2 regions of the Paenibacillus sp. P36 genome follow, and region 2 is predicted to be linked to the other one. Evidence: a T-box and tRNA genes for the amino acid it is inferred to sense, from the RefSeq annotation. Region 2 holds a T-box; the other holds one or more tRNA genes.

Region 1 (4,423 bases), 650 kb from region 2:
AATTCGGGGATGAGGTGGGGGTAGCGGAGAAATTCCAATCGAACTCGGAGATAGCTGGTTCTCCCCGAAATAGCTTTAGGGCTAGCCTCGGATGTGGAGTTGTGGAGGTAAAGCACTGATTGGGTGCGGGGCCCGCCAAGGGTTACCAAGTCCAGTCAAACTCTGAATGCCACAAACTTAAATCCGGGAGTCAGACAGTGAGTGCTAAGATCCATTGTCAAAAGGGAAACAGCCCAGACCATCAGCTAAGGTCCCCAAGTGTGTGTTAAGTGGGAAAGGATGTGGAGTTGCACAGACAACCAGGATGTTGGCTTAGAAGCAGCCACCATTGAAAGAGTGCGTAATAGCTCACTGGTCGAGTGACTCTGCGCCGAAAATGTAACGGGGCTAAACACGCCACCGAAGCTATGGCTTGCATCACCTTCACTGCGTCTTTGAATCGTGGTTAGCCACGGGACATTAGCCAGAATCAACCTTATCGGTTATTCAAGATTCTGGCCAAATGATCCCAGCTAAACACGCGGATTCAAAGCTGGAGTGAAGATGATGCATGGGTAGGGGAGCGTTGTATGTACGTTGAATTCTGACCGTAAGGACAGGTGGAGCGCATACAAGTGAGAATGCCGGTATAAGTAACGAAAAGATCAGTGAGAATCTGATCCGCCGAAAACCTAAGGGTTCCTGAGGAAGGCTCGTCCGCTCAGGGTAAGTCGGGACCTAAGGCGAGGCCGAAAGGCGTAGTCGATGGACAACAGGTGGAAATTCCTGTACCACCGTAGCCGTTATGAGCAATGGAGTGACGCAGAAGGATAGTGACGCGAGCTGATGGATGCTCGTCCAAGCAGTGAGGCTGGTTAGTAGGCAAATCCGCTAACCGTAAGGCTGGGCTGTGATGGGGAGGGAAATTTTAAGTACCGAAGGTCATGATTTCACACTGCCAAGAAAAGCTTCTAGCCAGGCGAAGGTGCCCGTACCGCAAACCGACACAGGTGGGTGAGAAGAGAATTCTAAGGCGCGCGGAAGAACTCTCGTTAAGGAACTCGGCAAAATGACCCCGTAACTTCGGGAGAAGGGGTGCCTCGGTAGGGTGAATAGCCCGAGGGGGCCGCAGTGAAAAGGCCCAAGCGACTGTTTAGCAAAAACACAGGTCTGTGCGAAGCCGCAAGGCGAAGTATACGGGCTGACGCCTGCCCGGTGCTGGAAGGTTAAGAGGAGTGGTTAGGGGGCAACCCCGAAGCTATGAATTGAAGCCCCAGTAAACGGCGGCCGTAACTATAACGGTCCTAAGGTAGCGAAATTCCTTGTCAGGTAAATTCTGACCCGCACGAATGGCGTAACGACTTGGGCGCTGTCTCAACGAGAGATCCGGTGAAATTTTAATACCTGTGAAGATGCAGGTTACCCGCGACAAGACGGAAAGACCCCATGGAGCTTTACTGCAGCTTGATATTGGACTTTGGTACGATCTGTACAGGATAGGTGGGAGCCTTTGAAGCCTGAGCGCCAGCTTGGGTGGAGGCGCCGTTGGGATACCACCCTGATCGTATCGGAGTTCTAACCTGGTACCGTGATCCGGTATGGGGACAGTGTCAGGTGGGCAGTTTGACTGGGGCGGTCGCCTCCTAAAATGTAACGGAGGCGTTTAAAGGTTCCCTCAGAATGGTTGGAAATCATTCGCAGAGTGCAAAGGCATAAGGGAGCTTGACTGCGAGACCTACAAGTCGAGCAGGGACGAAAGTCGGACTTAGTGATCCGGTGGTACCGAATGGAAGGGCCATCGCTCAACGGATAAAAGCTACCCTGGGGATAACAGGCTTATCTCCCCCAAGAGTCCACATCGACGGGGAGGTTTGGCACCTCGATGTCGGCTCATCGCATCCTGGGGCTGAAGTAGGTCCCAAGGGTTGGGCTGTTCGCCCATTAAAGCGGTACGCGAGCTGGGTTCAGAACGTCGTGAGACAGTTCGGTCCCTATCTGTCGCGGGCGTAGGAAATTTGAGAGGAGCTGTCCTTAGTACGAGAGGACCGGGATGGACGTACCGCTGGTGTACCAGTTGTCTCGCCAGAGGCACCGCTGGGTAGCTATGTACGGAGGGGATAAGCGCTGAAAGCATCTAAGCGCGAAGCCCCCCTCAAGATGAGATTTCCCAGTATGTAAGACCCCTTGTAGACGACGAGGTTGATAGGTTCGAGGTGGAAGTGCGGCAACGTATGCAGCTGACGAATACTAATCGGTCGAGGGCTTAACCAATAAACCTATAGTAGTTACTTTACGCAAGTTTCGTATCTAGTTTTCAAGGCGCAAACCACGCTTTGACTGTTTGGTGATGATGGCGGAGGGGACCCACGCGTTCCCATCTCGAACACGACCGTTAAGCCCTCCAGCGTCGATGGTACTTGAACCGCAGGGTTCTGGGAGAGTAGAACGTTGCCAAGCAGTACCCCTATGGGGTATTTTTTTGCAGGCCCTTAGCTCAGCTGGTTAGAGCGCACCCCTGATAAGGGTGAGGTCGGTGGTTCGAGTCCACTAGGGCCTACCATATTCCCTGATAGCTCAGTTGGTAGAGCACTCGACTGTTAATCGAGTTGTCACAGGTTCGAGTCCTGTTCGGGGAGCCATTTTCTTCTTTATCCCATGGAGGCTTAGCTCAGCTGGGAGAGCATCTGCCTTACAAGCAGAGGGTCGGCGGTTCGATCCCGTCAGCCTCCATTTCATCTAAGGCTCGGTAGCTCAGTCGGTAGAGCAGAGGACTGAAAATCCTCGTGTCGGCGGTTCGATTCCGTCCCGAGCCACCATGTTATAGGGGCATAGTTTAAGGGTAGAACAAAGGTCTCCAAAACCTTTGGTGTGGGTTCAATTCCTGCTGCCCCTGTCCAAAAAGAAGCTATAATCTTATCTGTTATACATCTAGGAGCTGCTACGGCAGCTCTTTTTTGTATTCCATTTTTCAAAAAAGGTTGGTATCCTAGTATTTCATGCTATAAGCATAACGCTCGTCAAGAGCTATAATTTCATTTATAATCGTGCAAGATATCGCACAAAATACGTCGTACTGGTGGTAGATGATGTAAATCTGGATAAGGAGTCTGTTATGACGATTTATTGCAAGGTTCTGATTGTTGATGACGAGATGTTGGTGCGCCAAGGCATCCGGCATCTTTTGGATTGGGAAAGCGAAGGGTTTCAAATTGTTGGTGAAGCCTCCAATGGCAAAGAAGCGTTAGAGATGGTCCATTTGTACCAACCGAACATTGTGTTGACCGATATCGTCATGCCGGTGATGGATGGCGAGGAATTGACGAGAATCGTAAAGGGTATGTATCCGGAGATGGAAATCGTCGTGCTCAGCAGCTTCGGAGAATTCGAATATGTTCGCTCAACGTTTCAAAGTGGTGTCGCTGACTATATGTTAAAGCCTAAACTGGACGCGGTATCCATGTTAGCTGTTCTGAAGAAAACCGCGGAACGAATTCCTGCTTTTCAACACTCGGAATGGAAAAGTGAGAAAAAGCAGTCGGTCGATTATATCCTGGACAAACTGATTTCGGGTTATTCCGTTGACTATGACCGAAATGAAATAAGTACGATAGTTCCGTATTCAAGTTTTGTCTTACTCTCGGTGGTTCAGGATAAATCCGTGTCCTTGACCCGAAATGAGGAATGGTTAGAGGCGGCCCTGAAAGCGATTATTCAAAATAGGGATAGACCCGTCGCTACACGCCGTCTTTTGCATCAAGATGGCTATATTCGCTACTTGCTGAATCTAGACAACTCCGCACAAGAGGACGCCGTACAGATCGCCCAGCAGCTGCTTGAAGCCGGTGATAAAGGGCATATGTCCATCGTCGTGGCGCTCAGCCATGTTTTTGAGCATCTATCTGAGCTGCACGATATTTATACCAATGACATGCTGAAAGTGTTGGATCACCGCTTCTTTCTGCCGGATCGCAGACTTCTCATTGTCAATGAATTGGAGAAGCAGGCGGAGAAAGGCGCTCCTTTTGACATGGAGGCGTTCACGGCAGAATTGAATCATCAAGAGTTCGATCTGGCTTTTGGGCGTCTAAGCACATACGCTCACTCGATGAATGGCAGACTGGATACCGACATGTTTGAGTTTAAATCTTTTTTGGACCACAGCCTGTTTAATATTATTGTTACGCTAAAGCATTTTCACTATGAGGCAAGTTCGTTGGATGAAGGCAAATACGAGTATTTTCGCGCGATTCATGAGGCTGAGCATATTGGGGAAGTTATTCTTTTGTTAGAAAAGTTTTTGAATGAGGCTGTATCATGCGTCAGCGATAATCGGACGGGATCTCCGGGTATTCAGAAAATTTTATTGTATATGGATAAACATTTTTCACAGCCACTGACGCTAACTGAGGTTGCCAAACACTTCCACTTTAATCCTTCCTACTTG
Region 2 (4,423 bases):
TGTCGAGGAAGCTGTTCCATTTATTTTCCAATTCCACATTGTACAAGCTCGAATCCACTTCCGGCAGCTCAGCCAACTGAACACTGCTTAATGTTACGCCAGGGATGTACTTCCACACTTCATCAGCTGTATGAGCCAAAATTGGCGAAATTAGCTTAGTCACAGCGACTAATGAATCATATAACACTGTTTGCGAAGCTTTCCGTGCTGGATCTTGCGGTGCGTTGGCATATAAGCGATCCTTGATAATATCCAAGTAGAACGAGCTCATCTCAACCGCACAGAAATGATGAATCGTTTGATACACAATGTTGAATTCATAAGCATCGTAGGCTTTTATAACCTTATCAATCATCCGGTTCAGACGGATCAATGCATAACGGTCAAGCTCTGACAAATTTTCAACAGCTACGCGATCTGTCTCTGGATTGAAGTGACTCAGGTTCCCGAGCAAGAAACGCATCGTGTTACGGATTTTGCGATAAACTTCCGTCGTTTGATTCAAAATATTGTCCGAAATCCGGTGGTCTGATTGGTAATCTACAGAGGATACCCATAGACGCAGAATGTCAGCTCCTAGCTTGCCACAAACCACATTAGGATCAATCGTGTTCCCAATGGACTTGGACATCTTACGCCCTTCTCCGTCCAGTGTGAAACCGTGACTTAGAATGCCTTTGTAAGGAGATTGCTCTTTCGTCGCAACACCTGTAATCAAGGAAGAGTTAAACCAACCACGGTATTGGTCAGAACCTTCCAGGTACAAATCTGCCGGCCACTGAAGCTCAGGACGGGCCTCAAGCACGGCTACATGGCTGGAACCGGAATCAAACCAAACATCCATGATGTCTGTTTCTTTGCGGAATTCGCCATGACCGCATTTCGAGCAACAAGTTCCCGCAGGAAGCAGGTCCTTCTCTTCTTTAATAAACCAAGCGTTCGATCCTTCTTGCTCGAATAGCTGAGCCACGTGTTCAATCGTTTGTTCATTGACGAGCGGTTCATTACAGCTGCGGCAATAGAAGATTGGAATTGGTACGCCCCATGAACGTTGTCTCGAAATACACCAGTCTCCACGATCGGCGATCATGTTGTGCAGGCGCAATTCTCCCCACTCTGGCGTCCATTTCACTTTCTTGATTTCATCCAACATCTCTTGTCTGAATTTATCAATCGAAGCGAACCATTGCTCCGTAGCACGATAAATAACCGGTTTCTTCGTACGCCAGTCATGCGCATATTGATGCTGAATTTCCCCTGCTTTTAACAATAAGCCTGATTCCTGCAGCTTCTCAATGATCAGCTTGCCGCCTTTTTCATAGAACATGCCTTCAAAGCCAGGAGCCTCCGCTGTAAAATGACCCTGGTCGTCCACTGGACAAAGGACCCCAAGGTTATAGCGTTGACCGATTGCAAAGTCATCTTCCCCGTGACCTGGAGCCGTATGTACACAACCTGTACCGGCTTCAAGCGTAACATGCTCGCCAACCATAACAAGCGATTCGCGATCATAGAAAGGATGCTGGCAAGTCACGTACTCCAACTCTTGGCCTTTCACAGTCGACAAGACTTCATAATCGCTCCAACCGATTTCTTTGGCTGCTGCTTCCAGCAAGCCTTTCGCAAGCACATACTTCTTCCCATTCGCTTGCACCACAGCATAATCAAATTCCGGGTGCAGAGAGATTCCCAAGTTGGCCGGCAGCGTCCAAGCTGTAGTCGTCCAAATGACGATTGCTGCGTCTTGAGGAAGCTTACCTTTTCCGTCTTTAACCGGGAATGCCACATAGATGGAGGAGGACGTTTTTTCTTTGTATTCGATTTCCGCTTCAGCTAGCGCGCTTTCAGAAGACGGAGACCAGTAAACAGGCTTCAACCCTTTATAGACGTAACCCTTTTGCACCATTTTGCCGAATACACGGATTTGTCCCGCTTCATATTCCGGCAGTAAAGTGATATATGGATTCTTCCAGTCGCCTCGAATACCTAGACGTTTGAATTGGCTCTTCTGTTTCTCAACGGATTGCAGCGCGTATTCTTTGCAATATTCACGGAATTCAGGGACCGTCATTTTCTTGCGGTCGACTTTCCCGCTGTTCGTAATCACCTGCTCGATCGGCAAGCCATGTGTATCCCAGCCTGGCACGTAAGGAGCGTCATATCCTTGCAGCGTTTTAAAACGAACAATCACATCTTTCAATACTTTGTTAAGGGCATGTCCAATATGAATGTCCCCATTCGCGTATGGAGGTCCATCATGCAAAATAAATTTTTCTCTGCCTTTGCGACTCTCCTGCACTTTGGCATAGATGTCTTCAGCATCCCAATGTTCTTGAATTTTAGGTTCCGCTTGAGGTAAATTCCCTCTCATCGGAAAATCGGTTTGTAATAAGTTTAATGTTTTGCCATAATCCAACTCAACCACTCCATTCTTACCTTCATACATTTTATCATCCAAAAAAACAAAAAAAGCCTCTCATCCCCTAAAAGGGACGAGAAACTCTACTCGCGGTACCACCCTCGTTAATGAGCCACCGAACATACGCGCTAAACGCGTACAATTCCTCACTCATTCACTCGATCATGTATAACGGCATGACCCGGTTCTCTCTACTTGATTCAAGAGACGCTCCTGGGGGATATTCGGTACGCAACAGAGATTAGGCTCACACCAATACCCTAATTCGCTGACACTGCTTAGGCGACCTACTCGTTCCAGTCATAGCTTTACTGAGATACTAATAACAGGAGTATACCGAATTCACTAGACATAGTCAATATGACAGCTGCCTGGCAGCCGCCATCCTAGGCTTCTTCTTTTTGATCGAACTGCATGCTCTGCCAGCCTTCATTGTTTAAAAGCTCCAGCTGAGCTTCCAGCAGCGTCCGGAAACGCGTGCGGTAAATCGACGCTTGTTTCTTCAGTTCTTCAATCTCGAGAGCTACCTTACGTGAACGTGTCAACGATTCGTTAATAATCCGGTCTGCGTTCTTCTCAGCTTCTTTCAAGATCAGCTGTGCTTCTTTCTTGGCGTTATTTCTAACTTCATCCGCTGCTTCCTGGGCAACAATGATGGTTTTGCTCAACGAGTCTTCGATGTTCGTGAAATGATCCAGACGCTCCTGCAGGGCCACCGTTTGATTAGCTAAGTCTTTATTCTCACGAATCAATGCCTCGTAATCTTTAATAACTTGATCGAGGAATTCATTGACTTGATCTTCATCGTATCCGCGAAAAGAACGGGAAAATTCCTTATTATGTATATCTAACGGTGTTAATGGCATCAGTGCCCCTCCTTTGCGTTTTGCACAGCTTTGCACGGCAATACGCACATCTATACTGAATCAGTTCGACAGAAAATTAGCAATTCCTGCATGGTTCGTGGATAAATTATCCACGCTCACGCAAACTTGCCGATCTTCACACGAATCCTACCTTTTTTCGTTACGCCTTCGACTTCAAGCACCTTGAATCTGCCGAACCCTTGCATAGAAACCATGTCGCCCTCTTTCAGCGGCTTGCTCGGATCTTCTTCCGGCTTCCAGTTGACGCGGCAGCGCCCAGCTTGAATAGGTATCAGCACTTTAGCACGGCTAAGCCTGAATACATCGCTTACAATACCGTCCATCCGCATGGAGGCAACGGATAACGTCAGCTCGTCCAGGTTCACAGCAGCTAGCTCCAGCTTATTCAGTGGCAGCAGCTCTGTCTGAACATGCACTCTGTGAACTTGTGACAGGTTCAAGTGCAAATAATCGGCTGCATCCCGGGTAACCAGGCAATGGCAGCCACCCTCTATAACATGAATATCGCCAACCTTGTCTCGCTTCATGCCGAGTCCAAGAATGGCGCCCATGTAATCCCCATGTTCTAATGTTAGAAATTTACCGTCCCCAGATGAAACGGAGAGAACTGCCATCTCCATATCTTCTTCATCCAAAGTCCGGTAGTCAGGGGCGACTAGCGCCCTTCTGCGTTCCGCATCCGGATAGCCTCCGTCGAACCGGCAGTGCACATCCGGATGCCGATTCACGAGTGAGGTCAGAATGAAAGCTTGTCTGGGATCCAGAAAATCAGTCAGCTTCACGGCGTGGTTCTGTGCCGCCCGCTCCACCCAATCCCAGGCTTTATCTACAAAGTAATGTTCGTCTGAATGAAAATGACTATAGAGTTCTTTAGACAATTTTAAAACATCCCTACAATGAAATCTAGAACGGCAATAATCCCCATGACCACAAATCGCAAAGCGATAAGGGCAACGATTGGCGACAAGTCGATGAACCCGATGCTTGGAATTATTTTTCGGAAAGGACTTAAGTACGGTTCAACTAATTTCCCCAGCAGACCACCGACAAAGCTGTCGCGTGCATTCGGAAACCAGGAAAGAATTAAGTAACCGATAATCATGAAATAATAAATTTC

What was found. The T-box of region 2 lies ahead of ileS (isoleucine--tRNA ligase). A T-box ahead of a tRNA ligase gene usually reads a tRNA of that ligase, here a tRNA-Ile.
Region 1: it has a tRNA-Ile gene. The T-box ahead of ileS (isoleucine--tRNA ligase) is inferred to sense a tRNA for this amino acid. The anticodon was not compared.

The regions. Positions count from the first base shown of each region.
Region 1 covers NZ_AP038372.1:5,956,327-5,960,749, reverse strand. Annotated here, with positions in the region: rRNA gene ACKTT9_RS26675 (23S ribosomal RNA) at 1-2,250, shown strand, start outside; rRNA gene rrf (5S ribosomal RNA) at 2,320-2,436, shown strand; tRNA gene ACKTT9_RS26665 (tRNA-Ile) at 2,463-2,539, shown strand; tRNA gene ACKTT9_RS26660 (tRNA-Asn) at 2,543-2,618, shown strand; tRNA gene ACKTT9_RS26655 (tRNA-Val) at 2,637-2,709, shown strand; tRNA gene ACKTT9_RS26650 (tRNA-Phe) at 2,720-2,795, shown strand; tRNA gene ACKTT9_RS26645 (tRNA-Trp) at 2,802-2,872, shown strand; gene ACKTT9_RS26640 (response regulator) at 3,092-4,423, shown strand, end outside.
Region 2 covers NZ_AP038372.1:5,310,917-5,315,339, forward strand. Annotated here, with positions in the region: gene ileS (isoleucine--tRNA ligase) at 1-2,416, opposite strand, end outside; T-box leader at 2,486-2,732, opposite strand; gene ACKTT9_RS24000 (DivIVA domain-containing protein) at 2,806-3,285, opposite strand; gene ACKTT9_RS24005 (RNA-binding protein) at 3,402-4,184, opposite strand; gene ACKTT9_RS24010 (YggT family protein) at 4,187-4,423, opposite strand, start outside.